3 regions of the Brachybacterium sp. B718/18 genome follow, and region 3 is predicted to be linked to each of the others. Evidence: predicted binding sites of a transcription regulator. Region 3 holds the regulator's gene; each other region holds the start of a gene.
The links. The regulator HrcA, encoded in region 3, represses chaperone genes, less so after heat shock. The targets are predictions, from matches to a motif close to TTNGCACTCGNNNNNNNCGAGTGCNAA.
Positions count from the first base shown of each region.

Region 1: groES (co-chaperone GroES) is a predicted target of HrcA. The motif match lies at 5,143-5,169, and genes of this name have one in related genera.
Region 2: groL (chaperonin GroEL) is a predicted target of HrcA. The motif match lies at 3,513-3,539, and genes of this name have one in related genera.

Region 1 is NZ_JBVDDO010000005.1:63,977-73,839, forward strand. Features, by position in the region: gene ACZCAH_RS09445 (molybdopterin molybdotransferase MoeA) at 1-743, shown strand, start outside; gene moaC (cyclic pyranopterin monophosphate synthase MoaC) at 740-1,225, shown strand; gene ACZCAH_RS09455 (MogA/MoaB family molybdenum cofactor biosynthesis protein) at 1,222-1,800, shown strand; gene ACZCAH_RS09460 (molybdenum cofactor biosynthesis protein MoaE) at 1,797-2,264, shown strand; gene ACZCAH_RS09465 (metallophosphoesterase family protein) at 2,320-3,174, shown strand; gene ACZCAH_RS09470 (hypothetical protein) at 3,224-4,693, shown strand; gene ACZCAH_RS09475 (hypothetical protein) at 4,718-4,900, opposite strand; gene groES (co-chaperone GroES) at 5,329-5,625, shown strand; gene groL (chaperonin GroEL) at 5,640-7,226, shown strand; gene ACZCAH_RS09490 (hypothetical protein) at 7,455-8,153, shown strand; gene ACZCAH_RS09495 (pseudouridine synthase) at 8,150-9,142, shown strand; gene ACZCAH_RS09500 (hypothetical protein) at 9,139-9,863, shown strand, end outside.
Region 2 is NZ_JBVDDO010000002.1:3,981-13,843, forward strand. Features, by position in the region: gene ACZCAH_RS03875 (LLM class flavin-dependent oxidoreductase) at 1-322, shown strand, start outside; gene ACZCAH_RS03880 (endonuclease/exonuclease/phosphatase family protein) at 527-1,420, opposite strand; gene groL (chaperonin GroEL) at 1,707-3,341, opposite strand; gene ACZCAH_RS03890 (LytR C-terminal domain-containing protein) at 3,569-4,171, opposite strand; gene ACZCAH_RS03895 (DUF3263 domain-containing protein) at 4,255-4,557, opposite strand; gene ACZCAH_RS03900 (uracil-DNA glycosylase) at 4,634-5,308, shown strand; gene ACZCAH_RS03905 (hypothetical protein) at 5,358-5,945, opposite strand; gene treS (maltose alpha-D-glucosyltransferase) at 6,219-8,000, shown strand; partial or broken gene ACZCAH_RS03915 (variant leucine-rich repeat-containing protein) at 8,156-8,329, shown strand; gene ACZCAH_RS03920 (DUF6636 domain-containing protein) at 8,580-9,290, shown strand; gene ACZCAH_RS03925 (hypothetical protein) at 9,291-9,755, opposite strand.
Region 3 is NZ_JBVDDO010000001.1:411,258-421,120, reverse strand. Features, by position in the region: gene ACZCAH_RS02035 (PhoH family protein) at 1-640, opposite strand, end outside; gene ACZCAH_RS02030 (histidine triad nucleotide-binding protein) at 637-1,011, opposite strand; gene ACZCAH_RS02025 (NADPH-dependent FMN reductase) at 1,089-1,631, shown strand; gene ACZCAH_RS02020 (ABC transporter permease) at 1,682-2,551, opposite strand; gene ACZCAH_RS02015 (ABC transporter permease) at 2,544-3,386, opposite strand; gene ACZCAH_RS02010 (ABC transporter ATP-binding protein) at 3,383-4,378, opposite strand; gene ACZCAH_RS02005 (16S rRNA (uracil(1498)-N(3))-methyltransferase) at 4,433-5,221, opposite strand; gene dnaJ (molecular chaperone DnaJ) at 5,238-6,368, opposite strand; gene hrcA (heat-inducible transcriptional repressor HrcA) at 6,436-7,446, opposite strand; gene ACZCAH_RS01990 (DUF3097 domain-containing protein) at 7,624-8,508, shown strand; gene ACZCAH_RS01985 (DUF4870 domain-containing protein) at 8,655-9,398, shown strand; gene ACZCAH_RS01980 (iron chaperone) at 9,538-9,863, opposite strand, start outside.

The DNA.
Region 1 (9,863 bases), on a different contig from region 3:
CCGCGTGCGGGCTGAGCGCGGTCGAGGTCCACGCCCCCGTGCGGGTCATCGTCCTCTCCACCGGCTCCGAGGTGCGCCCCGCCGCCGACGGCACGCCCGCCCCGGGTGTCAGGTACGACGCCAACGGGCCCGGGATCGCCGCCGCGCTCGCCGAGGCCGGGGCCGAGGTGGTCCACGTCGGCACCGTGCCCGATGACCCCGCGACCCTGCTGGGGCGGCTCCGGGAACAGGTCGCCGCGCACGACGCGGACCTCGTGATCACCAGCGGCGGCGTCAGCCAAGGTGCCGTCGAGGTGGTGCGCCACGCGGCCGAGCACCCGGGCGTCGTGCTCGCCTTCCCCACCCTCGCCCTGCAGCCCGGCGGTCCGCAGGGCATCGGCACCCTCGAGGTCTCCCCCCGCCGCGTGCCCTGGCTCGCCCTTCCCGGCAACCCCGTCTCCGCCCTGCTCAGCTGCGAGCTGATCCTGCGACCCGCCCTCGGGGCCCCGGACCGTCGGCGCCTGCAGCTGCCGCTCCAGCTCGAGGGTCCGGACGCGGTCGAGGCCTCTCCCGAGGCGCTGGACCAGTACCGGCGGGCGCGCGTGCTGCCCTCGGGGCGGGTGCGCCTCCTCGGCGGGGCGTCCTCGCACCTGCTCGGCGGCTACGCCGCGGCCGACGCCCTGGTGCGGATCCCCGTCGGCGTCGGCGTGGTGCACGACGGCGACCTGCTCGAGACCCTGCTGATCCCTGGAGGAGAGTCATGACCGAGGACCTCTCGCACGTGCGGGCCGACGGCTCCGCCCACATGGTCGACGTGACCGCCAAGCCGGTTACCGCCCGGGAGGCGACTGCGGCCGCCGTGCTCCGCACCCGCGCCGACGTGGTCGCGCGGATCGCGAACGGCGACCTGCCCAAGGGCGAGGCGCTCGCCACCGCGCGCCTCGCCGGGATCCTGGGTGCCAAGCGCACGAGCGAGCTGATCCCGCTGTGCCACCCGCTGCCGCTCACGGGCATCGAGGTGGATCTCCTGCCGCGCGGGGACCGGGTCGAGATCACCGCGACGGTGCGCACGAAGGGCGTCACCGGGGTCGAGATGGAGGCGCTCACCGCCGTCAGCACGGCGGCGCTGGCCCTGTACGACATGATCAAAGCTGTCGACCATCAGGCAGAGATCGGCGAGATCCGGGTGCTCGCGAAGTCCGGCGGACGCAGCGGGGACTGGCACCGCGAGGAGGACCCGCGATGAGGGAGATGCCCGCCCGGCGTACCGACGCCGACTGCGCCGCCCGCGAGGATCCGGGCGCGGCGCCGCTGGTCGTGGGACGCGGCGTCGTGCTCATCGCCTCGACCCGCGCGGCCGACGGGACCTACGAGGACCGCACCGGCCCGCTGCTCGAGAGCTGGCTCCGCGAGCGGGGACTGGATCCGGTGGAGCGCCAGGTCGTGCCCGACGGCGCCGCGGTGGGCAGCGCGCTCGCCGCCGCGATCGGGGCCGGCGCCGACGTGGTGATCACCTCCGGCGGCACCGGGATCAGCCCCACCGACGTCACCCCCGAGCAGACCGCGCCGCTGATCGACCGCGAGATGCCGGGGATCCTCGAGGCGGTGCGTCGGCGCGGCGCCGAGAAGACGCCGACCGCCCTGCTCAGCCGCGGACTCGCGGGCATGGCGGGCCGTACCTTGGTGGTCAACCTGCCTGGCTCCCGCGGCGGGGTGAAGGACGGCATCGCCGTGCTCGACCCGCTGCTGGACCATCTGCTCGAGCAGCGCGACGGCGGCGGGCACGAGGACGACACCGGCACGGAGGGCACTGACCGATGAACGCAGACCCAGCAGCGGACCCGGCCCTGGGCCCCGCCCCCTCGCGGACCCGGCACGCGAGCGTCGGCGAGGGGGAGATCCGGACCACGGACATGGCCGCGGCCGTCGCCGATCCCCGCTGCGGCGCCGTCGTCACCTTCGACGGCGTGGTCCGCGACCACGACGACGGTCGCGGGGTCGCGCGCCTCGAGTACACCGCCCACCCCTCGGCGGAGCAGGTCCTCGCCGAGGTCGCGGGCGAGATCGCCCGGCGTCACCCGGACGTGCTGATCGCCGTCGCGCACCGCGTGGGCCCGCTCGCCATCGGCGACTCGGCGCTCGTGTGCGCCGTCGCGGCCGCCCACCGCAAGCAGGCCTTCGCGGCCTGCGACGAGCTCGTCGACACCGTCAAGCAGCGGGTCCCGATCTGGAAGCACCAGGTCTTCACCGACGGGACGACCGAATGGGTGGCTGCTCTCGGCTGACCCCCAGCTCCGCCACGTCACCTCCCGGCCACCTGGCGCGACTACGGTTCCCGGCATGCGCATCCTCCACTTGACCGACACGCACCTCTACGGCGATCCCGCCGCCCGCCACTACGAGCGGATCGACACCGCCGCCGCCCTGCGCGGCCTGCTGGGCCGGCTCGAGGAGCTCGCCGACGTCGACGTCGTCGTCCACACCGGCGACGCCTCGGAGGACGGCACCGCCGCGAGCTACCGTCTCCTCCACGAGATCCTCGATCCCTTCGCCGCCGGGCTCGGCGCACCGCTCGTCGTGGTCATGGGCAACCACGACGTCTCCGCCGTGTACGGAGAGACCATCGCGGCGGGGGAGCGGGTGGCCGAGAGCCAGGATCGCGTCGTCCCCCTGGAGGGCGGGGCGCGTGTGGTCGTGCTCGACACGAGCGTGCCCGGCGCCGGCTACGGCCATCTCGACCCCGAGCAGCTCGACTGGCTGCGGCGCGTGCTCGCCGAGCCCGCGCCCGGTGGGACCGTCCTCGCCCTGCACCACCCGCCGCTCGTCGCCGCCACGACCCTGCTGCGCGGCCTCGACCTCGACGGGGTCGACGAGCTCGCCGCGGTGCTGGCCGGAAGCGATGTGCGGATCGTGCTCTCCGGCCATTACCACCACGTGATGACCGGGGCGATCGGTGTGATCCCGGTGCACGTCGCACCGGGCGTGACCAACGTCGTCGACCCCGTCGGGGCGGGGGAGAGCGAGCAGTCCCTCGCCCTGTCCGGGGCGAGCCTGATCGAGCTCGGCGAGGGAGTGCAGCGCGTGGTCACCTCGGTGTTCCCCAATGCGGGCGACACCCTCGGCGATCCGGGCGTGCCGGTGTACCGCTTCGACGCCGGCCAGGTCGCGGCGATCGTGGCGGCCGCGGGGCGCTGAGCAGGACGCCGCGGCCCCGCCGGGGAGGTCCCTCGGGCAGGATGTCCCCATGTTCGAGCCGCTGATCGACCGCTGGGCCGAGAAGCACCTCGGCCCGGGCCGTCCCGTGCCCCGCTGGATGCGCGGCCTGCTCGACGAGACCTTCCTCTGGGTCGCCGCCGGGCAACTGCTGCTCGCCCTCCATGTCCCCCGGGAGTCGGTGCGTCGCCTCACCGTGCTGCAGGGGATCCTCGAGGAGTACCGCGACCTGCTGCGGGAGCAGGGCGTCGAGGTGCGCCGCCTCGAGGACGTCCGGACCCTCGAGGACCTCGACGACCTCACCGAGGGGGAGGCGATGCCGAGCCTCCCCGTCGGCCTCCCCGCCGATGCGACCGACGAGGAGACGCTCGCCCTGCTCGCCCGGCAGCTCCCCGCGACCACCCTCGCCCGCTGGATCGAGGACGGCGTCGCGGTGGTCCTCGACCTCGCCGAGCAGACGCTCGAGGGTCTGCGCCGCCGGCGGGTGCGCCCCGATCTCGTCGGGGCAGACCCGGCGGCCGTGCAGGAACTCATCCGGGAGCTGCGGAGGCGGCTCGCCGCGCTCGACCTCCCGGCGCTGGGCCGCGCCGGCTACCCGGTGATGATGCCGCGCCTCGAGGAGGCGGCCCGGGAGATCGAGCAGCTCGACCTGATGCGCGGGCTCGAGGTGGCTCCCCGGGCACCGCGCCGCGGCGAGGTGCAGCGGATCGTCGGGATCCTGCAGGATCTGCCGGCGCCGACCCGTGAGCGGCTGATCCCGGTCTCGGTGCTCCGCTCCCGGCTCGTGCTCGCGCCCCTGCTCGCCCGGGTCCTCGCCGACCTGCGCGCCGGCTGGATCGATCCCGCCGAGCGCCCCGAGCCGCCCTCGGACGAGGAGGCGGCGGCGATACGGGCCCGGGCCGCGGCCGACCGCCGCGAACGGGCGGCGCGGGAGGCGAGCCGCCGGGAGCTGGGCCGTCTCGCCGTGCGGCGCACCGCGATCCGCCTCGCGGCACAGGGAGCGGCGATGCTGATCGTCGCCGCCACCTGGGTGCAGGTATGGGTCCTGGGCACTCAGCCCGACAGTCTCCGGGAGCTCGGCATCCCACGGATCGGGGCGGCCCAGGCGACGGCCCTGCTGCTCGCCCTCGTGGTGGTCGGCGCGCTCGCCGGACCGGCGCAGCTCGGGCGGGACCCGCTCGCGATGCAGGAGAGCCCGACCGGTCGGCTCCGCGCCGACGTGCTGCGCGTCGTCGGCGGCCTCGGCGATCTGCTGCTGCTCGTCAGCTGTCTGGGGGTGTGGGCGCTGCTGCCCACCTCGCCGCTGCGGGGCAGCGAGTGGTACCGCCGGGAGCACGGGGATGCGCTGCTGGCGCTCGAGATCGGCATCGACGGAGCTGTCGGCGCCCTCGACCCCGGGGTCGTGCTGATCATCGGGGTGATCGCCGCCGCGGTGCTGGGGATGATCCTCGGCCACCTCGGGCAGCGTCGCCTGCGACGACGGGCGGGACTCAGCCCCTGAGGCGCGTCCGCGGTGCCTGGCGCGTCAGCGGTTCATGCCCAGGGTGGTCACGCCCTGGTTCGAATGCGCCTTGGTGAGCGCGGCGAAGTTCCCGCCGACCCGACGGCCCGGGACCAGATCGGGGCGCTCGACGTCCTGCCCCTGCATGCGGTCGGCGCCGCGGGAGAAGCGGTGGAGGGTGTCGCGGAGGGAGCGGAGCAGAGTCATGATCGGCAGTTCCTTCGAGTCGGAGCGGGGTGATCGGCCGGGCCCTGGATCGCAGGTGCGCCGGCAGGTTCTCTGCGTCCGTTCTACCGCGCCGGGGACCGGCGGTCACGGGACCGAGGTCCCCCAGTTGCCGGGTTCACAAAAAGGGTGTGAGCTGGGGCTCTCCCGAGCGGCCGCGGGCGACGGTGGGGCGAGGCGAGGACCCGGCGTCGGGGGCGACGACGACGGGTCCGGACCAGGGGTTAGCACTCGTCTTGCATGAGTGCCAGCTCGGTCCTAAAGTAATCGTCGTTGGCAGTCGACGGCCGAGAGTGCCAGAGGCTGCCAGTCAGGGAACGCCCCGTTCGGCACCGCGACGACGACCGGGATCCGCGCTCCCTGGTTCCCCGAACTCATCAGAGTCAACTCTTCATGAAGGAGTGAGCCGCATGTCGGTCTCCATCAAGCCCCTCGAGGATCGCGTCGTCGTCAAGCCGCTCGAGGCCGAGCAGACCACCGCCTCCGGCCTGGTCATCCCGGACACCGCGAAGGAGAAGCCCCAGGAGGGCGAGGTCGTCGCCGTCGGCGCCGGTCGTTTCGACGACAAGGGCGACCGCATCCCCATGGATGTGAAGGTCGGCGACAAGGTCGTCTTCTCCAAGTACGGCGGCACCGAGCTCAAGTACGGCAACGAGGAGTACCTCGTCCTCGGCGCTCGCGACATCCTCGCGATCATCGAGAACTGAGCGAGAGCATCCCTATGGCCAAGGAGATCCTGTACAACGAAGACGCGCGTCGCGCCCTCGAGCGCGGCGTGGACAAGCTCGCCAACACCGTCAAGGTGACGCTCGGTCCCAAGGGCCGCAACGTCGTCCTCGACAAGAAGTGGGGCGCCCCCACCATCACCAACGACGGCGTGACCATCGCTCGCGAGATCGAGCTCGAGGATCCGTACGAGAACCTCGGCGCGCAGCTCGCGAAGGAGGTGTCCACCAAGACGAACGACGTCGCCGGTGACGGCACCACCACCGCGACCGTCCTCGCCCAGGCGCTGGTTCACGAGGGCCTGCGCAACGTCGCCTCCGGCGCCGCTCCCTCCGCGCTCAAGCGCGGCATCGAGAAGGCCGTCGACGCCGTCTCGGAGAAGCTCGGCGAGCTGGCCACCCCGGTGGACGGCAAGGCGCAGATCGCGAACGTCGCCGCGGTGTCCTCCCAGGACCGCGAGATCGGCGAGCTGCTCGCCGAGGCGTTCGACAAGGTCGGTAAGGACGGCGTGATCACCGTCGAGGAGTCCTCCACCACCGCGATGGAGCTGGACTTCACCGAGGGCATGCAGTTCGACAAGGGCTTCATCTCCCCGCACTTCGTAACCGACGCGGACCGCCAGGAGGTCGTGCTCGAGGACGCCCAGGTGCTGCTGCACCAGGGCAAGATCTCGGCCGTGGCCGACATCCTGCCGCTGCTGGAGAAGGTCGTCGAGGGCGGCAAGCCGCTCTTCGTGATCGCCGAGGACGTCGACGGCGAGGCCCTGTCCACGCTGGTCGTCAACAAGATCCGCGGCGCCTTCAAGGGTGCGGCCGTCAAGGCCCCGGCCTTCGGCGACCGTCGCAAGGCGATGCTCCAGGACATCGCGGTGCTCACCGGCGCCCAGGTCGTCACCTCCGACCTCGGCCTCGACCTCAAGACCGTCGGCACCGAGGTGCTCGGCCACGCCGGTCGCGTCGTCGTCACCAAGGACTCGACCACCATCGTGGGCGGGGCGGGCGACGAGCAGGCCGTGGCCGACCGTGTCGCGCAGATCCGTGCCGAGATCGCGAACACCGACTCCGACTGGGATCGCGAGAAGCTCCAGGAGCGCCTCGCGAAGCTGGCCGGCGGCGTGTCCGTCATCAAGGTCGGTGCGCACACCGAGGTGGAGCTCAAGGAGAAGAAGATGCGCATCGAGGACGCGGTGTCCGCGACCCGCGCTGCCATCGAGGAGGGCATCGTGGCCGGTGGCGGCAGCGCCATCGTCCAGGCCTCCGCCATTCTCTCCGAGGATCTCGGCCTCACCGGTGACGAGGCCGTCGGCGCCCGCGCCGTCGCCGTCGCCGTGGTCGAGCCGCTGCGCTGGATCGCCGAGAACGCGGGCCTCGAGGGCTACGTCGTCGTCGAGAAGGTCAAGGAGGCCCAGGCCGGATACGGCCTGGACGCCGCGACCGGCGAGTACGTCGACCTCGTGGCCGCCGGCATCATCGATCCGGTCAAGGTCACCCGCTCCGCGCTGCGCAACGCCGCCTCGATCGCCGGTCTGGTGCTCACCACCGAGACCCTCGTGATCGAGAAGAAGGACGAGGACGAGTCCTGATCCTCGTCTGACCTCGCGTGATCATCGCGGGACAGACCGTCGACGGGCGGGCCACCCGGGAGACCGGGAGGCCCGCCCGTCCTCGTGTCCGGAGACGACGGGGACAGGACGCATCGCGCCGCGACCGGGAGGCCGGGGATGTCCGGGGGCTGCCGGTGGTGCTCGCGAGGGGGCGGCTCGGCCTAGGATGACGCTGTCCCACCGGATCGAGCCGCCTCAGGAGGAGTGGTGACCAGCAGCACGGACGCCACTCCGCTCCCGGACGACGACCGCCCCACCCGCACCTTCGGGCCGCCCGCCCCGGTGGTGCTCGGCACCCTCGGGGTCGCGCTGGTGTTCGTGATCGTGCTCGAGTTCCTCGTGATCATCAGCTTCGTGGGGCAGCGGCTGTGGACCGCCCCCGCGCTGCGCGACTCCTTCCTCTTCCAGCTGCCGCTGCTGCTGTGGGTCCTGGTGGTGATCGCCTCCGTGGTGGGGGTGCTGCGCGTTCTGACCGCCTGGCTCCAGGTGGACTCCGACGGCTTCACGCTCCGCGGCCTCGCCCGCCGCACGCGCAGCGCCCGCTGGGACGAGGTGGGCGGTGTCCTGGCCGTGCGCGCCATCGAGCGGGGGGCGGGTTCCAGTGAGGGGCTCGACCTCTCGGAGACCGCGTATGACGGGGTGTACCTGCTGGACGCCGAGGGCCACCGCCTCGTCGCCGTCTCCAACCGGTTCTTCGGGCCGCGCGCACAGGAGGCGTGCCTGCGTCACGCCGCGGCGGCCGGGGTGCGCATCGATCGGATCGACGCCATCAGTCCCGCAGAGCTGCGCCGGCAGGCCCCGCGGGCGCTCGGCGTCGTCGACCGTCATCCCACCCTGGTGGCGCTGTGCCTCGCCGTTTTCTACATCGGCCACAACGTCCTGACCTTCGCCGTGTGGGGGCTGTGAGCGGCAGCCCCGCCGCGGCAGGGGGCCGTGGCTCCGCCGAGCGCCCGGGCCGGGCCGCGAGGCGCACCGCACGGCGTCGGCCGGCGCCCCTGCCGCAGCGGCACGGGCTCGACCCCGTCGGCTGGACCCTCCCCCCGGCGGCCACCACCGGCCCCGCGCTCGAGGCGTTGCTGGCTCGCTTCCCCGCACTCGCCGACCCCGCGGCGACGCCGCTGCGAGACCGCTTCGCCGCCGGGGAGATCGTCGACGCCGACGGGCGGGCGCTCACGGCGGACACCCCCGTCGGCCCCGGCGACCGGCTGTGGTTCCATCGCGAGCTGCGGGCCGAGGAGGTGCCCGAGGTCGCGCTCGACATCCTCCATGCCGACGAGCACCTGCTCGTCCTCGACAAGCCGCACGGTATGGCGACCATGCCCCGCGGCGCCCATGTGCTCGCGAGCGCGCTCGTACGGCTGCGCCGGGAGACGGGGCTGACCGCGCTCGTGCCCCTGCACCGCCTCGACCGCCGCACCGCCGGGGTGCTCGCCTTCGGCGTCGTCCCCGCCGAGCGCTCCGCGTACCAGCAGCTCTTCGCCCGCGGCGAGGTCGCCAAGGAGTACCTCGCCCGGGTGGAGCCGGCCGAGGACGCCGGGATCCCTCAGCGGGCGGGGGAACGCGCCGTGCTGCGCGACCGCCTGGTCAAGCCCCGCGGGGAGCTCCTCGCCCGCGTGGAGCCGGGGGAGTCCAACGCCCTCACCGAGCTGGAGGTGCTCGCGTGCGAGGAGGACGGTTCCCTCCTGCTCCGCCTGCTGCCCCGCACCGGACGGACCCATCAGCTGCGCGCCCAGCTCTCCGCGCGCGGCGCCCCGATCCGCGGCGAGGACCTCTACCCCGCGCCTCGGCCCGAGCCCCCGGAGCCGCTGCGCCTGCTCGCGCGCGAGCTGAACCTCGTGGACCCCATCACCGGGGAGCCGCGGCGCTTCCGCAGCCGACGTACCCTGGCCCCGTGACCAGCCCCTCGACCGGCCCCGACGTCGCGCCGCCCGCCCCGCGGCGCTCCCGCGGGGGCGCCGTGATCGTGGGCCCCACGATCCTGGAGCGCTATCGGCCGCTCGCGCTGTGGGGGCTGCCGCTCGTCGCCGTGATCCTCTCGCCCTTCGGCGGGGCCGCCGTTCAGCAGCTGCGGCGCTCCCGGCTGCTCGCCGGCCACGACGGCGCCCTCGAGGCCGTGCTCGACCCCGCCTGGGTGCAGCTGCTTCTCGGCGCTGCGGCTTTGTGGGGGCTGTTCGCCCTGTGGGCGCTCGTGCCGATGCTGCTCACGCATCGTGCGGTGCTGCTGGACGAGACCGCGGGGACGCTCGCGCTGCGGCGGGGTCCCCGCACCGTCGGCCGAGCGCGCCTGGCAGACGTGCGCTACGCGGTCGGCGAGCCCGAGCGCGGCAGCATGGCGCTCATCGGGGTGCTCCCGGATGATGCGGTGCGCACCGCCGACGGGCCGGGCCCGGTCGACTGGATCGTCCCCGAGATCGGCTGGGACGACGCCTCCTTCGACGGCCTGCGCACCCTGCAGTCCGCGGCCGGTCTGCGCCCCGCCCCGCCGCGCCGGGAGCTGCTCGCCGCCCGACGACGGACCCGTCGGGAACGGGCGAACCACGAGCTCGCCGACAGGCTGGGCATGCCGTGGCGCCCCGAGTACACGTACGACGAGGCGGCCTTCCAGGCCGAGTTCGA
Region 2 (9,863 bases), on a different contig from region 3:
CGTGGTCATCGCCCCGACCGACGCGGAGGCGCAGCGCTTGTTCACCACCAACGTGCAGCAATTCCTCGGGGTCGTCACCGGGCAGCGGCAGGCCATGCAGCCTCCCCGGGATCTCGAGGGCACGGTCCCCGACCATCTCCTCTCCCAGGTCGAGCAGACCCTCTCGATCCGCGCCGTCGGCTCGCCCGCGAGCGTCGTCGAGCAGCTCGAGACGATCGTGGCCGCGACTGAGGCCGACGAGCTGATCGTGACCGCCAACTACTTCGATCCCGAGCACCGGATGCGCGGCCTCGAGCTGCTCGCGGAGGCCTGGGGGCTGTGAGATGACGGGGCACCGTGCCGTCGCCGGACTCGCCGCGGCGCTCGGCGTAGAGGTCGAGGACTGCGCGGGGGCTGGGTCGAGGTGCAGCCCGGCCTCGCGCAGAGCGCGAGCATCTCCGCGGCCGGCGACGTCCTCGAGCTGACCGCATCGTGCGTCGACGGCACGCAGCTGGTCACCTCCGCGCGCGACATGTGAGCCGGACGCTCAGGCTTCCGTCGGCCGCACGCGCGCGGTGACCGTCGCGTGATCGCTCGCGGCCCGTCCCTGCCGCCGGGGGACGGACGCCTCGTACTCCTGGACCGCGAGGTGCCGGGTGAGGATCCAGTCGATCCGGGTCCCGCCCACCTTCGGCGCGTCGTAGTCGGGAAACGTGCCGATGTCCTCGCCGACCTGCATCTCGGCGACGTCGTGCGCGTCCGCGAAGCCCGCATCGCGCAGCACCCGCCACGGCGTGCTGTCCCCGCCGGCAGCGTTGAAGTCTCCCATCAGCAGCGTCGGCGCGCCGTCCGCCGCCTCCCGCAGTCGCTGAGCGAGCAGTCCCGCACCCTTCTCCCGGGCCCGCTCCCCCGCATGGTCGAGATGGGTGACGGCGAAGACCAGCTCCCCGCCGGTCCACCGGTCCCGGACCCGCGCCCACACCGCGATCCGTGGGCAGTGCCCGTCCCAGCCCTGCGAGCCGATCCGCGCCGGATCCTCCGACAGCCAGAACTGGTCCCAGTCCAGCAGGTCGAAGCGCTCCCGCCGCAGGAGCAACAGGTTGTGCTCCCCCCGGCCGCCGCCCTCGCGGCCGATACCCAGTCGCAGATGGGTCGCGCCGAGCACCTCGTCCAGCAGCGGGATCTGGGCGGCGAGCACCTCCTGGGTGCCGATCACGTCGGCATCGGCCGCGCGCAGCAGCTCGGCGAGGACCGGGGCGCGGCTCGGCCAGTGGTCCGGATGCTCGGGCGGCACCGACGGGTCCGCGTAGCGGAGGTTCTGGGTCAGCACGCGCAGGGTCGCAGGCGCTGGGGTGGGGTCAGTCGTCGGCGTCGGGGTCGTGCCGGTGGTCGGGCGGGTGGTCAGGCCGGTGGTCAGGGCGTCGTCGCTCCGCATCGTCATCCCTCCATCCTCGCGCAGCAGCTCCCCGGGGTCGACCCTCGCCCGCCCCTGCCCTGCTGGAACTCCGTGCCAGGCGTGAGCTCAAGGCCCTACAGAGCCTGAGGTCACGCCGGGCGCGGAGTTCCAGCAGACGACCACGAGCACCAGAGCACCAGGTCAGCGGAGCACCAGGGCAACGGAGCACCAGGGAACCGGGGGGAACGCCGACGGGCCCCGACCCTCCGGAGAGGATCGGGGCCCGCAGGTCGCTCCGGGGGGAGCGGCAGAAATCAGCCGTGAGGCTGGATCACATCATGCCGCCCATGCCGCCCATGCCCATGTCGTCGCCGCCCGCGGGAGCCTTGACCGGCTCCGGCTTGTCGGCCACGACGGCCTCGGTGGTCAGGAACAGGCCCGCGATGGACGCCGCGTTCTGCAGCGCGGAGCGGGTGACCTTGACCGGATCGATGATGCCGGCGGCGAGCAGGTCCTCGTACTCACCGGTGGCGGCGTTCAGGCCCTGACCGACGGGGAGGTTCTTGACCTTCTCCGCCACGACGCCGCCCTCGAGGCCGGCGTTGACCGCGATCTGCTTGAGCGGTGCCTCGATGGCGACCTTGACGATGGAGCCGCCGGTGGCCTCGTCGCCCTCGAGCGCGAGGGTGGCGAAGGTGTCCTTGCCGGCCTGCAGCAGCGCCACGCCGCCGCCCGCGACGATGCCCTCGTCGACGGCGGCCTTGGCGTTGCGCACGGCATCCTCGATGCGGTGCTTGCGCTCCTTGAGCTCCACCTCGGTCGCAGCGCCGGCCTTGATGACGGCCACGCCGCCGGCCAGCTTCGCGAGGCGCTCCTGGAGCTTCTCGCGATCGTAGTCCGAGTCCGAGTTCTCGATCTCGGTGCGGATCTGGGAGACGCGACCGGCGATGCGGTCGGCCTCGCCGGCGCCCTCGACGATGGTGGTCTCGTCCTTGGTGACGACGATCTTGCGCGCCTGGCCGAGCTGCTCGAGACCCGCGGTCTCGAGCTTGAGGCCGACCTCCTCGGCGATGACCTGGCCGCCGGTCAGGATGGCCATGTCCTCGAGCATCGCCTTGCGGCGATCGCCGAAGCCGGGGGCCTTGACGGCCACGGACTTGAAGGAGCCCTTGAGCTTGTTGACGACGAGCACCGCGAGGGCCTCGCCCTCGACGTCCTCGGCGATGATCGCGAGCGGCTTGCCGGACTGGATGACCTTCTCCAGCAGCGGCAGCAGATCCTTGACGGTGGAGACCTTGGAGGAGAGCAGGAGGATGTAGGGATCCTCGAGCACGGTCTCCTGGCGATCGGCGTCGGTGACGAAGTAGGGCGAGATGTACCCCTTGTCGAACCGCATGCCCTCGGTGAGCTCCAGCTCGAGGCCCATGGTGTTGGACTCCTCGACCGTGATCACGCCCTCCTTGCCGACCTTGTCGAGGGCCTCGGCGATGAGCTCGCCGATGGCCGGGTCGGCCGCGGAGATGGCGGCGGTGTTGGCGATCTGGTCCTTGGTCTCGATCTCCTTGGCCTGCGCGAGCAGGGTCTCGGAGACGGCGGCCACGGCCTTGTCGATGCCGCGCTTGAGCGCGATCGGGTTGGCGCCGGCGGCGACGTTGCGCAGGCCCTCGCGCACGAGCGCCTGAGCCAGGACGGTGGCGGTGGTGGTGCCGTCGCCCGCGATGTCGTCGGTCTTCTTGGCGACCTCCTTGACGAGCTCGGCGCCGATCTTCTCGTAGGGGTCCTCGAGCTCGATCTCCTTGGCGATGGAGACGCCGTCGTTGGTGATCGTGGGGGCGCCCCAGGACTTCTCGAGCACGACGTTGCGGCCCTTGGGGCCGAGGGTGACCTTGACGGCGTCGGCGAGCTGGTTCATCCCGCGCTCGAGGCCGCGCCGGGCCTCCTCGTCGTATGCGATGAGCTTGGCCATTGTGGAATCTCTCCCGTGTGGTGTGGTGTCCACCCGACCCTGTGCCCGCGACGGACGGCACCAGCCGCCGTGTTCATGTCCCACGACGACGGGTCCCTCACGGGGCCGGAATGCTCTTGGCCCGTCGCTCGCGAGTGCTGTCACTCTCGAGCGACGAGTGCCAGCTCATCATAAGCACTCTCGGCCCGAGAGTGCTAACTCCGGGAGGAACCGCGCACAGCGGGGGCTCAGCCCTCGCCGTCGCCCTCCTCGGCACCGGCGCCCGGGGACTCGACCGCGAGGAAGGTGATCCGGTTCTGGAACTCGTCGCTCTGCCGCGCCTCACCGGCGCCGACCTCGAGCGCGAGGGCCTGGGCGGTCTCGGCGTCCGCCTCGTCGCGGTAGAAGACCACGGCCTCCTGCTGCTGCGTGTCGGCGGTCTGGATCTGGACGTCCTCCCAGCCGCTCTCCTCGAGGGTGTCGCGCCAGTCGCCGGCGAGGCCGTCGACGCCCGCCGCGTTCATCACGAGCACGGGGACGGTCTTGTCCGCCACGGGGGCGGGTTCCTCCGAGGCCGACTCCTCCGCCGACTCCTCGCCGGTGGTCTCCTCCACGGTGGTCTCCGCGGCGGTGGTCGGCTCCTGGGAGCGGTCGTCCCCTCCCCCGCCGCCGAGGTTCCCGATCAGGAACAGCAGCACCACGAGCAGCACCAGGGCCGCCGCGATGATGATGATGTAGAGCAGGTTCTGGCGCCAGAACGGCTCCTCGGCGCGGTGGGCGCCGTGGAACGCGACGGCGTCCGCCTCGTCGTCGAATCGGTCGGGCGGGTAGGGGTACTGGGAATCTGCCACGGGCCCATTAAACCCGCTCCCCCCGGGAGGGCCGTGGAACCCACGCCCATCAGGAGTGTCCGAGGGGACACGGGGCGCGCGGGTCAGGCGACGCGGTCGCCGCCGCGGCGGGGGATCTCGCCGTGCTCCGAGACCCGTCGGCCGCGCAGCCGGTGCACCAGGGCCGGGGCCGCGCGGAGCGCCCGCGGATCGTCGAGCAGGGCGTTGAGCCGCACGTAGTAGGCGACCTTGGAGATGCCGATCTCCTCACGGATCGCCCGCTCCTTCGCGCCGACGTAGCGGAAGGTGCGCCCCTCGAGCGCGAGGATCGCGAGCTCCTGCGCCGACAGCTCCGGGGCGGGGTCGCGCGGGGAGGGCGACGACGCGGAGGGGGACGGGACGGGCATGGATCGACAGTACGCGGCCGCTCGCGCCGTCCCGCTCCGGCGCGCCGGAGGGTGACGTGCCTGGCAGACTGGCGGCATGCCGCAGCCGCTCGCCGAGATCATCGCCCCCGACTGGGCCGCCGCCCTGGCCCCCGCCGAGGAGCGGATCCACGCGATCGGGGAGTTCCTCCGCGGCGAGGTCGAGGCGGGGCACGGCTACCTGCCCGCCGGGGACCGCGTTTTGCGGGCTTTCACCCGCCCCCTCTCCGAGGTGCGGGTGCTGATCGTCGGCCAGGACCCCTACCCGACGCCGGGCCATCCCATCGGGCTGAGCTTCGCGGTCGAGCGGGACGTGCGGCCGCTGCCGCGCTCCCTCGCGAACATCTATACCGAGCTGCGATCTGACCTGGGGATCGCCCCGGCCGCCCACGGCGATCTCTCCTCCTGGCAGGACCAGGGCGTGATGCTGCTGAACCGGGTGCTCACGGTGCGACCGGGCGCGGCCGCCTCCCATCGCCGCCGCGGCTGGGAGGAGGTCACGGAGCTCGCGATCCGCTCCCTCGTGGATCGCGGCGGACCGCTCGTCGCAATCCTGTGGGGCCGGGACGCGCAGTCGCTGATCCCGCTGCTGGGCGAGGTGCCGCACGTCGCGAGTCCCCATCCAAGCCCGCTCTCGGCCTCGCGCGGCTTCTTCGGGTCTCGCCCGTTCTCGCAGGCCAATGCCTTGCTGCGTGCGCAGGGCGGCGCAGAGATCGACTGGACGGTGCGCTGAGGCGAGCGGGCGCCGAACCGGCCGCCCCGCCCGGTCCGCGGGTCCGTCCTCAGCCCTCTCCCACCCAGGTCCAGCTGGCGAGGATCTCGCGCAGGGCGGGGGAGATCTCGGTGGAGCCGTGCGTCTCGACGACCACCTGCACGATCTCGTCGCCGACGTCGGCGCAGAAGCCCTCGGAGATCGCGTCGGCCCCGTCGTGCTGCCCGGACTTGGTGTAGCCGTGCACCGGGCGGCCGCCGAGCTGCGGGTCCTCGAGGACGCCGTCGTCCCCGGACTCGTCCCAGCCGAAGCCCGCCCAGATCGCCTGCATCTCGCACTCGACCTCGGCGTGCACGACGCTCTCGAACTGGTACACCTCGAGGCTGTTGGGCGGGTAGTGGTCGAGCTCGTCCTCCGGGGGGATCTCCACGTCGGTGATGTGCAGGAGCGTGCCGAAGCCCGCATCCTCCTCGGTGACCTCGTGGGTCACCCAGTCCGCGGGGTACTCGAGGCGGAAGTCCTCGGTCTCGAAGACGGTCGTCTGCGGCGCGGAGCTCGTCTCCTTCTCACCGCCGCCCCGCTGCGAGACCAGCACGAGGATCCCGCCCGTGATCGCCACGATCAGCAGGACCACCACGAGACCGACGCAGCCGAGCACGATCCACAGCCGGGAGCGTCCTCCGCCGGACGGAGCGGGGCCGCCCGGGGCCTGCCCCCATTGCTGGCCCGGCTGCTGTCCCCAGGACGGCGAGGACGGCCCCCCAACCGTCCCGCCCCCGCTCCATCCCTGATCCGACTGCCCCATGTCCCCTCGTCCCCTCCTGATCTCCCCGACGCCCGCGTCGGGCCTGCGCCCATGGTACGGAGGGCTCTAGGCTGGGAGTGCCCGTCCCGTCGGCGACGCCCTCGCCCCGTCCATGCGGAGGACCCGATGCCCCTGAACCTCTCCCAGTTCTCACCGCAGGGCCCCGGGGTCGACTACGACCCCCACTGGTACCGCCGCGCCGTGTTCTACGAGGTGCTCGTGCGCGCCTTCGCCGACGGCAACGGGGACGGCACCGGCGACTTCACCGGGCTCATCGAGCGCCTCGACTACCTGCAGTGGCTGGGCATCGACTGCCTGTGGCTGCCACCCTTCTTCGCCTCCCCGCTGCGGGACGGCGGCTACGACATCTCCGACTACGAGCGGGTGCTGCCCGAGTTCGGCTCGATCACCGACTTCGAGCGGCTGGTCTCCGAGGCGCACCGTCGTGGGATCCGCGTGATCATCGACCTGCCGATGAACCACACCAGCGACAAGCACCCCTGGTTCCTCGAGTCGCGGTCGGACCCGGAGGGGCCCTACGGCGACTTCTACGTCTGGTCCGACACCGACGAGAAGTACTCCGACGCCCGGATCATCTTCGTGGACACGGAGGAGAGCAACTGGTCCTTCGATCCGGTGCGCCGGCAGTTCTTCTGGCACCGGTTCTTCTCCCACCAGCCGGACCTCAACTTCGAGAACCCCGCCGTGCGCCGGGCGATGTTCGACGTGGTGCGGTTCTGGCTCGACAAGGGCATCGACGGTTTCCGCGCCGATGCGATCCCCTATCTCTTCGAGGAGGAGGGGACCGACGGGGAGAACCTCCCGGCGACCCACGAGTTCCTCGCCGAGTTGCGCGCGTACGTGGATGAGCACTGGCCGGGCCGCGTGATCATCGCGGAGGCGAACCAGTGGCCGGCCGACGTGGTCGAGTACTTCGGCACCCCGGAGAAGCCCGAGTGCCACATGTGCTTCCACTTCCCGGTGATGCCCCGGCTGTTCTACGCGCTGCGCGAGGGCAGCGCCCGGCACATCATCGACATCCTCGCCGACACCCCGGAGATCCCGCGCGGCGCCCAGTGGGGAACCTTCCTGCGCAATCACGACGAGCTGACCCTCGAGATGGTCTCGCCCGAGGACCGCTCGGCGATGCTCGGCTGGTACGCGCCGGACTCGCGGATGCGGGCGAACGTCGGCATCCGTCGGCGTCTGGCCCCGCTGCTGGACAACTCCCGCTCGGAGCTGGAGCTGATCCACGCCCTGCTGCTGTCCCTGCCCGGCTCGCCGTTCCTCTATTACGGGGACGAGATCGCGATGGGCGACAACATCTGGCTCGAGGACCGCGACGCGGTGCGCACCCCGATGCAATGGACCCCGGACCGCAATGCCGGCTTCAGCGAGATCGCGGACCCGGGCAAGCTGTACCTCCCGGTGATCCAGAACCTGGTCCACCACTACGTGACCGTGAACGTCGAGGCGCAGATGGCGCACTCCGGCTCGCTGCTGCACTTCGTGCGCTGGATGCTCGCGGTGCGTCGTGAGCACGCCGCCTTCGGCATGGGCGCGTACCGGGCGGTCGCCGCGGACAGCGAGCGGGTGCTGGCCTTCACCCGCACCTACGACGGGGCCGATCACGGCGAGGACGCGGAGGAGCACGCCGAGACCCTGCTGTGCGTCTTCAACCTGTCGGCCCAGCCGGTGACCTCCACCCTGGACCTGGTCGGCATGGAGCGGCGCACGATCCGCGATCTCTTCGGCGGCCACGAGTTCCCGGCGGTGACGGCCGACGGTTCGCTCACCCTGACCCTCGCCGGTCACGGCTACTTCTGGCTCAAGATGCGCCCCCTGGATGCTCACGGCGAGCCGATGACGTCCACCACGGCCCTGCCCGTGGTGGCCCCGGAGGGCTGATCCGCCCCGAAGGACACCGCGCTCGTCTGGCCCCGACGGCGGCAGTGATCTGCGTCCGAGACGCTTCCCGATCCCTGCCGGCGTCCGGGCACCTGTGCCATCCTCGTCGGTCGACGCGACGCCGCCGGTGCGCCGCGCGACGAAGGGAGAGCACGGTGGCAGAGCCCCGGACGACCGCCGAGGAGGCCGCGGACCCCGCGACGAGCCCTGAACGGCTCCTCGAGCTGGCCCAGCACCACCCCGAGCTGCAGGTGCCGCTGGTCCTGAACCCCGCCACGCCGCAGGTGGCGAGGGACTGGATCCTCGCCACCTCCCCCGAGGCGCGCCAGGCGCTCGACCACGCGGAGGGGGCGCAGGGCGCGGAGGGCGCGGAGCCGTCCGCGGATCCCGACGCCACCCGCCGCCACCCGATCGTCACGGACTCGCCCGCCTTCGAGTCCGGTCCCGAGACCTCCGCCTGGGGCGACCTCGCGAGCGCCCCGGACTCGACCCCGTCCGCGGCGGATCCGGAGGCGACCGCCGCCTGGACCCCTGTTCCGCAGGAGCCGCCGGCCCCTACTGCGGCCGCGGCCGCGGGGGGTGCGGATCGCGCACTCCTCCGGCGTGGTGCCGCTCCCGTCGGCCCCGGACCGCGAGGCGTCCGGACCGGCCCCCGCGCCCGGCCCGGCGTACGGCGCCCCGACAGCCGCCCTCCCGGCGGCCCCGGCACCGCAGGCCGACGACGGCGAGGGCCGACGCGATCGCCGGATGTGGTTCGCCTGCGGCGGCTGCCTGGTGCTGGTGCTCGTGCTGCTCGTGGTCGGCGGTCTCGTGGGCCGCGCCTGGCTGAACGGTGACGAGGAGGGCTACGAGCGCGACAGCTCCACGACGGCGGCGGAGGAGCCCGCGGAGGGCTCGAGCCCTGCGGAAGAGTCCGCGTCCCCGACCGAGGACCCTGTCTCCCCCGCTCCGGAGGACGCCCTAGAGATGTCCGCGGTGCAGTCGCCCACGGGGAACATCCGCTGCGAGCTCGATGGCGACACCGTCGCCTGCTCGCTCGAGGAGACTCGCTACGACGAGGACGTCGAGGACTGCGGCGACTCCCCGTTCACGATCCGCGCGACCGGCGAGGAGGTCGCCCTCGACTGCGAGGGGACGGTCGGGGCCGAGGGCGCGGAGACGCTCGAGTACGGCCAGACCGCGGTCGACGGGAATGTCGCCTGCACCAGCCGCGACGACGGTATGACCTGCTGGGACGTGCGCTCCGGGCACGGCTTCATGGTCAGCCGCGGCACCTACGAGACCTTCTGATCAGGCGCTGAGCGCGACGATCCCGGTCGCGACGGCGAGCACGACGCCTCCCGCGATCGCGAGGATCCCGATCACCTCCATCGGGATCCAGAACACGGAGTGCGGGCCGTGCCGGCCGATCTGGCGCTTCCCGTTCTCCAGCACCTGATCGACGAGGGCGTGCGCCTCCTCGCGGCTGGACGGTCGGACGTTCCCGATCACGAGCGTCCCCTCGTCGGCGGCGCGTGTCAGCCGGCGCTTCTCCACCTCGGCCCAGGCCAGCGACCGCTTCCGCGGGCCGATGATGTTGAGGTACCAGCCGTGGGCGGTGGCGAGCGCCCCGCCGATCGCGATGCCGATCCCCGCGAGCGGCCCGGCCGCCGCCGAGGACTGCAGCACCGACGCGCCAAGCAGCCCGCCGAGCAGCGCCGCGCAGAGCGCGATATAGAGGACGGCCAGGACGCCCCAGCCTCGCCAGATGATCATCGGTGCTCCCCCGAACTCGTACCGCCGCAGCGGAGCGCGGCGAGGCGGCATCCCCCTGATGCCGCAGGCTCCGAGCCTAGGCCGGGAACATCCGAGCCGCACTGGGGA
Region 3 (9,863 bases):
GCATGTCGTGCAGCGCGTCGTAGAGCGGGCGCAGGTACGGGTCGATCTTCTCGTTGAGGGTTCCGGGCAGGAAGCCCAGCCGCTCCCCCGCCTCGACGGCGGGCCGCGTCAGGATGATGCGGTTGATCTGCTTGCTGAGCAGCTGCTGCACCGCCATCGCGACCGCGAGGTACGTCTTGCCGGTTCCCGCGGGGCCGATCCCGAAGGTGACGGTCGAGGACTCGATCGCCTCGATGTACTTCTGCTGCCCGAGGGTCTTGGGGCGGATGGTCCGGCCGCGGCTGGAGAGGATCGTGCGGGAGAGCACCTCCTCGAGACGGCGGCCCTCCGCACGCTCGTCCCCGTAGAGGTTCGCGGCGCGCTGGACCGCCTCGGCCGTGACGGCCTGGCCGGTGCCCGCGAGCTCGATGAGGCTGCGCACGATGTGCTCGCTGCGACGCAGCGCATCCTCGGTGCCGCGCAGGGTCACCTGGTGACCGCGCACGTGCACGTCGGTGTCCGGGACTGCGTCCTCGAGAGCCGCGAGGGCCTGGTCGTTCTCCCCGAGCACCTGGAAGGGGCTCAGGTGGTCGGGAATGGCGAGACGGCGCTCGAGCACCGCGGGGGCGCGGCCGGGGGCCGGGGTGACGTCAGAGGTCACAGTTCTCCTTCGGCGAGCTCTCCCGCCAGGACGTGGGCATGGACATGGAAGACGGTCTGACCGGCACTCTCCCCGGTGTTGAACACCAGGCGGAAGTCGCCTCGCGCGTGCTCGGCGGCCACGGAGCCGGCGACCTCGACGACATGGGCGAGCAGCTCCGGGGCCGCGGCGAGCTCGCGCACGTCCCGCGAGTGCGCGCGCGGGACGACGAGGACATGGAGCGGCGCCTGCGGATGCAGGTCCCGGAAGGCGATCACCCGCTCGTCCTCGTGGACGCGGTCCGAGGGGATCTCGCCCGCGACGATCCGGCAGAACACGCAGTCGGGATCGACGGCGGGGGCGACGGAGGGCTCGGACGGCGCGGAGGTCATGGCATCGAGTCTACGGCGTGACACATGTCGCCACAGTTCGCGGAATCACCGGCCGACTGTGAGATGTTGTTGAAACTATGACGACTCTCGGAATTCTCACCTCCTCCGCCCGCCCCGGTCGCGTGGCCTCCCCCGTCTCCCAGTGGGTCGAGTCCCTCGCCGGCGATCGCTTCGAGATCGAGCACCTCGATCTCGCGCAGATCGCGCTGCCCGCGTTCGACGAGCCGGCCAGCCCCAAGTCCGGTGCCGAGAAGACCACCGCTCACGGTCAGGCGTGGGCCGACCGCGTCGCTGCGCTCGACGCCCTGGTGATCCTCACCCCGCAGTACAACGGCTCCTACCCGGGTGCGCTGAAGAACGCCATCGACTACCTCTTCGCCGAGTGGAAGGACCTCCCCGTGGTCCTCGTCGGCTACGGCTGGGGCGACGCGGGCGAGGTGCTGCCGCTGCTCGAGACCCTCATGACCCGCGTGGGCGCGGACGTCGTGGGCTCCATCGGCCTGGGCTTCCGTGATGACCTCTCCGTCGAGGGCGAGCTCTTCGTCACCGAGGCGAAGGCCGCCGCTCTCGCGAGCGGTCTCGCGACCCTCGAGGAGAAGGCGCTCGCGCCCGTCGCCTGAAGCGACTCGCTTCTCCGGGCCCCGTCGCGCAGCGCGCCGACGGGGCCCGTTCAGTGCCCGGGGCTGGTGTAGTGGCGTGACAGCCGACGGAACACCAGCACCCCGGCCACCAGCATCACCGGGCCCACGAACGGGGAGAGCCGGGCGAGGATCTCGGGGACGACGAGCTCCTCGGTGCGGCCCAGCACCACGGTCGCCGGGAGATAGGCCATGAAGGCGAGCGGCAGCAGGAAGGTCAGCATCCAGGTCCCGACGGTGCCGAAGATCGTCATCGGGTAGGCGCCGAAATCTGTGAGGACGCGATCGATCGTGTCCTTGATCCGGGTGGTGGGACCCATGCGGAAGTCCAGCCCGGAGATCCCGATCTGCAGCCCTGCCTCGACCAGTCCGCCGCTCACGGCGGCAGCGGCCACAAAGGCGATCATCCACGGCGACCAGTCCAGCTCCAGCCGGGTCGCGGCGACCGAGAGGATCGCGAGCCCGAGCACCAGGTCCCCGAGCGTTCCCGGGTTGAAGAATCTTGTGAGCAGCTGGATGAGCGGCGAGGCCGGACGCAGCAGGTACCGGTCCCAGTCGCCGTCCCGCACCACCTGCGCGCTCCCCCGATGCTGGCCGAAGTTGATGGTGCACACGCCGTGGGCAGTGAGCCGCAGACCGTACAGGAACGCGACCTCGGCCACGCTCCAGCCGGCGATCGTGCCGAAGGCGCCCAGCAGCACGCCGATGAAGGCCAGCTGCGTGCCCTGCAGGGCGGCGCTGCCCAGGAACGTCATCACGAGGTTCACGCGGTGCACGCGCATGCTGCGCCAGGTGGCGCCGAGGAGGATCGTGTAGGTGCGCCACAGCGGCACGGGCCGGGCGAGGGTCCCGGTCCCCGCCCTGTCGGCCACCGTCCCGCGGGGCGCCCTCGCCTCAGCCACCGAAGATCACCAGCCGACGGATCGCTCGGGACCACACCAGGGAGGCGAGTCCCGCGATCAGCACGATCCACGAAAGCTGCAGCCCGATCGCGCCCGCGGTGTGCCACCCCGGCGCGGTGTCGACGTAGATCGACAGCGGCACGAACACCTGCGCGGAGAAGGGCAGCAGGGCCAGGGCGCCGCTCAGCCAGTCCGGCATGAACCACAGCGGGATCAGCGCCCCCGAGGAGAACTGGGCGAGCATGCGGTAGATGATGAAGGCGCCGCCGGTCTCGAGCGTCCAGAAGCCCACCAGCCCCACGGTGAAGTTCACCAGCAGCGAGAGCACGAACCCGAGGGTGAGGGAGAGCAGGAAGGCGAGGCCGGAGAGCCAGCTGCCCGGCAGGGCGATCGCGCCGAGCACGAGGCCCACCATCAGGGCGGTCACCACGGCAGGGAGCTGGCCGATCGCGCCGCCGAGCTGGCGGGCCAGCGCGACCGGCACGGCGGAGATCGGGCGCATCACGTCGAAGGCGATCGCTCCGGTGCGCAGCCGGCCCAGCAGTGAGTCGAAGGCGAAGGGCTGGAACACCGTGGTGGTGAGCACGCCGAGCACCGCGTAGGTGACCGCATCGCCCTGCGCCACCCCGGCCACATCGCTGCGACCCCCGTAGACCGCGGTCCACACCAGGTGCACCAGCACCACCTGGAGAGTGCATCCCACGATGCCTGTCCAGGTGGAGGCGCGGAAGGCGAACTGGGCCCGGGCGGCGTGGCCGACGGAGGCGCTCAGGCCGGCCCGCACCTGCGCGGCGGGTAGGCGGGTGCCGGCGCGGGCCACGGCGCTCGCGCTCACGGCGCGACGCCCCGGTCGGTGTAGATCCGGTGGATCACGTCCTCGACGCTGGGCTCCCGACTGGAGAGGTCGGTGATCTCCAGCGCCCCGGTGAGGCGCCCGATCGCCGTCGGGGCGGGCAGCACGGCAGGATCGAAGCGGAAGGTGCCCCGCAGCTCGTCCCCGGCGGGCACCAGGCGCGTGAGCTCGAGCCCCTCCAGGGAGATGGATTCGGGAATCTCCGGGGCGCTGACCACGATCTCGCGGAAGGGCGCGTAGCGGGCGCGGAGGGCGTCCAGGCCGCCGTCGTAAAGGATGCGGCCCTCGTCGATGATCACCACGCGCCGGGCGAGCTGCTCGATGTCCGCGATGTCGTGGGTGGTCAGCAGCACCGTGGTGCCCTCGGTGCGGTTCTGCTCGGCGATGAAGTCGCGGATCCGGGCCTTGGCCACGACGTCCAGGCCCACGGTCGGCTCGTCGAGGTAAAGGACCGGCGGGCGGTACAGCATCGCGGCGACGATGTCGCCGCGCATGCGCTGGCCCAGCGAGAGCGAGCGCACTGCGGTGTCGAGAAACGGTCCCATGTCCAGCAGGTCCACGAAGCCGTCGAGCGAGCGACGGTGCTCCTCCGGCGAGAGGCCGTAGAGCTTCGCGATCAGCTCGAGGGACTCCCGCAGCGGCAGGTCCGTCCACAGCTGGCTGCGCTGGCCGAACACGGCGCCGATGTTGCGGGCGTTCGCGCGGCGGTCCTTCCAGGGCACGATCCCCTCCACCTCGACGTGGCCCCAGGTGGGCACGAGGATGCCGGTGAGCATCTTGATGGTGGTGGACTTCCCGGCGCCGTTGGGCCCGAGGTATCCGACGATCTCCCCGTCATCGATCCGCAGGGAGACGTCGTCCACGGCGCGCGAGACGACTTTGTCGGTACTGAAGAAGGACCGGACCCCCGCGAAACGGCCCACTGCTCGTCGAGGACGGCTGAACTCCTTGACCAGGTTCTCGGCGATGATCACCCGAAGCATCCTTCCACGGCGCGGCGCGCCGCACAGGAGATTCCCCCAGGTCGTTCAGCCCCAGCGACCCACCATCGCGCTGAGCACCGCGAGCGCGGCGGGTCCAGCGGTCGAGGAGCGCAGCACCTCGGGGCCCAGCAGCACCGAGCGGGCCCCGGCCTCGTGCAGGCCGGTGAGCTCCTCGGGGGCGATGCCGCCCTCAGGGCCGACGATCACCAGGATCTCCTCGACACCGGCCTCGCTCGCCCCGCTCAGCTCCTCGGACAGGCTCATCAAGCCGACGGACTCCTGCTCATGCAGCACGAGCACGAGAGCGCCATCCCCCGCGAGCTCGCGCACCTGGCGCAGCAGCTCCTTCGTGGTCACCGCCTCGCCCACCTCGGGGATCCCGGGCCGACGGCACTGCTTGACCGCCGCACGCACCGTGGACTCCCACTTCGCCCGGCCCTTGGCGAGCTTCTCCCCGCGCCACACGGAGACCGAGCGCTGGGCGATCCAGGGGACGAGGCGGTCCGCGCCGAGCTCGGTCGCGGACTCCACGGCCTGCTCGTCGCGGCCTCCGGTGGCGAGGGCCTGGACCAGGGTGAGCCGCGGCAGGCGCTGGATCGCCGGGCTCGGGTCGGCGAGCAGGCGCAGATCCAGCTGCTCCTTGCGGGCGGCGGTCACCTCGGCGAGGACCTGGCGGCCCGGGGCGTCGGTGAGCAGGACCGTCTCCCCCGCGCCGATCCGGGCGACCTTCGCGGCATGCCGCCCCTCCTCCCCCGTGAGCAGGAGGGCATCGCCCTCCCGCGTGCCCGCGAGGGCGTCGTCGAGGATCAGGAAGCCGGGCGGGGTCGTGGGCATCGGCGTGGTGCTCCGCTCAGAGGTCGCGCAGGCGGTCGCGAAGCTTCGCGAAGGGGCCGTGGCCCTTCCTGCGCGTGGTCTCGTCGCCCCGCAGCGCCGCGAGCTGCTCGAGCAGTGAGCGCTCCTCGTCGCTGAGCGAGGTGGGGACGTCGACGTCGAGGACCACCCGGATGTCGCCGCGGCGCTCACGCCGCAGCGGGGTGACGCCGAGGCCCTTGAGGGTGATCTGGTCGCCGGGCTGCGAGCCGGGCTTCACGTCGATCTCCTGGATGCCGTCGAAGGTCTCGAGCGGAACCGTCGCGCCGAGCGCCGCGGAAGTCATCGGCACGGCGATCGTGGTGACGAGGTCGTCGCCGTCGCGGTCGAAGGTGTCGTGCTCGGAGACGGAGAGCTCCACGAACAGGTCGCCGGAGGGTCCGCCGGCCTCGCCGACCTCGCCCTCGCCGCGCAGCTGGATGCGGGTGCCGTGCTCGACGCCCGAGGGGACGCGCACGGTGACCTCGCGATCGGAGGCCGTGCGGCCGTGCCCGGAGCAGCCGGTGCAGGGGGACTCGATGACGTCGCCGTGCCCGCCGCAGGTGGGGCAGGGCGCCATCGTGACCATCTGGCCCAGCAGCGACTGGGCGACGCGCTGCACGTGGCCGGAGCCGTTGCACGCGGTGCAACGGGTGGGGCTGGTGCCCGGCTCGCAGCAGGAGCCGGAGCAGCGCTCGCACAGCGCCGCCGTGCGGAAGGTGACCTTCTGCTCGGTGCCGAAGACGACGTCGCGCAGGTCGATGCGGATGCGGCGCAGGACGTCGCCGCCGCGGCGCTGACGGGGCACTGGGCCCTGGCCGCGGCCGCGCATGCCCGCGGCACCCGCGAACATGTCGAAGATGTCGCCCATGTCGAAGCCGGCGCCGCCGCCGAAGCCGCCGGGGAAGCCGCCGCCCATGCCCGGGCCGCCGCCCATGTCGTACTGGCGGCGCTTGTCCGCATGGGAGAGCGTCTCGTAGGCCTGGGACACCTTCTTGAAGGTCTCCGCCGCCTCGGGATCGGGGTTGACGTCGGGGTGGAGGCTGCGCGCGAGCTTGCGGTAGGCCTTCTTGATCTCCTCGGTCGAGGCGTCGCGGGAGACGCCGAGGAGCTCGTAGTAGTCGTCGTTCACCAGTGGGGTCCTTGCGGGGTGGGTGGGAGCAGAGACAGAGAGGCGGAGACGGACCTCCGCACGGCGATCACTCGAGGTAGCGCGACACGTACCGCGCGATCGCCTGCACCGTGGAGATGCCGGTGACGTAGTCCATCCGGGAGGGGCCGAGGATCGCCAGATGGGAGCCCGCGCCGTAGCCGGCCCCGACCACCGCGGCCTGGGTCAGCGCGGACTCGCGCAGCTCGGATCCGATGCGGACCTCGACCGCGCCCGGCGAGGCGTGCATCTCGGTGAACAGCCGCAGCAGCACCAGCTGCTCCTCGAGGACGTCCAGCAGGGGCTCGACGTCGCGGGCGAAGTCCTCCGCGCTGCGGGCCAGGTTCGCGGTGCCCGCGAGCATGATCCGGTCCTCGACCCGGGCCGCGGCGAGGGCGACGAGCGCCTCGGCGACCTCACGGGCGGAGTCGCGGTCCGGGCGGCTGACGGTCTCGAGCAGGTCCCCGAGCGGGGCGGAGAGGTCGGTGACCTCGCGCCCCGCGACGGTGCGGTTCAGCGCGTCGCGCAGACCGGCGTAGTACTCGGCGTCGCGCCCCGGGGTCACCGGGATGGTGCGCTGGTCCACGCGGCCCGACTCGAGGATCAGCACCACCAGCAGCAGGGACTCGGCGACCTTGACCAGCTCGACGTGGCGCACCCGCGCCTGTCGGCGGGCCGGGTACTGCACCATCGCGACCTGCTGGGTGAGCTGCGCGAGCAGGCGCACCGTCCGGGCGAGGAGCTCCTCGACGTCCCCGGACTGCTCGAGCAGGGCGTGGATCGCGCGGCGTTCGGGCGGCGAGAGCGGCTTGACCGTCGCGACGTGGTCGACGAAGGTCCGGTAGCCCTTGTCCGTGGGGACGCGGCCCGCGGAGGTGTGGGGCTGGTGGATCAGCCCCTCCTCCTCGAGGGCGGACATGTCGTTGCGCACCGTCGCGGCGGAGACGCCGAGCTCGTGGCGCTCGAGCAGGGACTTCGACCCGACGGGTTCGCGGGTGGCGACGTAGTCCTCGACGATGGCGCCGAGGATCTGCAGCTTGCGGCTGTCCGTTCCTCTCACCTCCGACGGGCGGGGACCCGCTGTGGGTCCGATGTGCTGGCTCCGATGTGCTGTGCTGCGGGCGGGCCGCGGTGCGGACCCGTCGGACGGCCGACGGGCTGGCACTTGGGGCCGCCGAGTGCCAATCCTACGCGCCCCGCGCGGTGCTTCCCGGGAGGCGTTCGCCACGGGGGTATCGTGCCGGGCGTGCCTGCAGCCTCCTCCTTCCCCGACCGGTACGGCCGAGACGTGCTGTCCTCGACCCCGCCCACCCACCATCGCCGCCGCCCCGTGGCGACCGAGGTGCCCGCCCGCCGCGATCTCGTGGTCGAGGAGGCCTCGACCGGCTTCACCGGGGCGGTGACCCGGGTCGAGAAGATCGCCGGGGAGCTCGTGGTCGAGCTCGAGGACGGCCGCGGGGTGCGCCGCACCTTCCCGCTGGGTCCCGGGTTCATGATCGACGGGAAGCCCGTCGTGCTCACCCGGGCCGTCGCCCAGCAGGCGCCTGTGCGCAAGCGCTCTGCGAGCGGTTCGGTGTATGTCGAGGGCGCACGGGCCCGCACCGCCCGCGCCTCCCGGATCTGGGTCGAGGGCACCCATGACGCCGAGCTGGTGCAGAAGGTGTGGGGCCATGACCTGCGCATCGAGGGCGTCGTCGTCGAGCAGTTGGAGGGCGCCGACAACCTCGTCGAACGGGTGCAGGAGTTCGCTCCCTCCCCCACCCGGCGCCTCGGGATCCTGGTGGACCACCTGGTGACCGGCTCCAAGGAGTCGCGCATCGCGCAGCAGGTGATGCGCCTGCCCGGTGCGGCGGGGAACGTAATCGTGCTCGGCCACCCGTACGTGGACGTGTGGCAGGCCGTGAAGCCCGCGCGGGTGGGCCTCGACCGATGGCCCCACGTCCCCAAGGGCACCGACATCAAGATCGGGACCCTCGCCGCCCTCGGCTGGCCGCATGGGGACAAGCACGACGTGGGCCTCGGCTGGAAGCGGATCCTCGAGACCGTGCGCTCCTACGCCGATGTCGAGCCGACGCTGTCCGGGCGCATCGAGGAGCTCATCGACTTCGTGACCGTGGACTGAACGCCCGGGGCGCGACGAAGGTCGCGGGGGAAAACCCCCGGTGACCGGGGAGGCCCACCCCGGTGACGACGCGCAGAGCGGTCGTTAGGCTGGCCACAACGCACAGTTGCCGGTCCATCCGGGTCGGCCCGAGGAAAGAGTCCACCATGAGCCAGTCCGAGCACCCGCACGATCCCTTCGCCCGCGAGTCCGAGGCCTACGCCGCACCGGAGTTCCCGGCCGCATCCACCCAGCCCGTCGGGGCCTCGGCCGAGCCGGCCCCGTCGGCCGACCCGTTCGCGGCGCCCGCAGCATCCGACCCGTTCGCGGCGCCCGCGGCCTCCGACCCGCACGCGGGGGCGACCCAGCCCTCGGGCGCTCCGTCGCCCCAGCCGGCCTACGCCGCCCCGCAGGCCGCGACGGCGGGCCCCGCCCCGCAGCAGCCCGCCCATCCCACCTCAGGAGCCCCCATGTCCTTCGACCAGGCCCCCGCCCATATCAAGGGCGTCTACCCCGGCCCGCTCCCCGGTCAGCCCGCGAGCGACTCGGACGCCAAGCTGTGGTCGATGTTCGCGCAGCTCTCCACAATCGTCGGCTACGTGATCGGCGCCGGATTCCTCGGATGGCTCGGGCCGCTGATCATCTTCCTGGTCTACAAGGACCGCAACCGCTTCATCCGCTTCAACGCCGCGGAGGCTCTGAACGCCGCGATCGCCGTGTTCATCGCCGAGATCGCGTTGAGCATCGTCATCACGATCATCGCGATCGTCACCTTCGGCATCGGCTCAGTGCTGTATGTGCTCGTGGCGGTGCCGGCCATCCTGCACATCGTCTTCGCGATCCTGGGCGCCGTGAAGGCGAACCAGGGCGAGTGGTGGAACTACCCGCTGAACATCCGCCTCGTGAAGTGATCGCCCGCTCCGCACGCTGAGCTGTTCGCTCCGCCGAGCACGACGAGCCCCCGGGACCCGACAGGGTCGCGGGGGCTCGTCGCTGTGGTCGGTCGTGCCGCACGGAGCCGGGGCGGACGCGTCGCTCCGCCGCGGCGCGTCACATCCAGGGGACGGCGTCCTGCTCGAACTCGGCGAGACGGCGCCGGGCGAGGCGACGAAGCACCTGCTCCGGGAGCGGATCCGCGTACGGCAGCTTCACACTGCCCTTCCCGGTCTCGAGCCCCTGGAGCTCGGAGGCCAACGCCTCCTTGGCGCTCGGGGTCACGGTGAAGTTCGCATGGGCGGGATGTGCGCTGACGACGAGCAGGATGGTGCCGCGCGCGTGGAGGAAGGCGGGCGCTCCCCACGTGACCGCCTCGGTCGCCTCGGGCAGCTCCTCGCGCACCAGGGCCCGCAGCGCGCACATCCGGCTGAGCGCGGTCT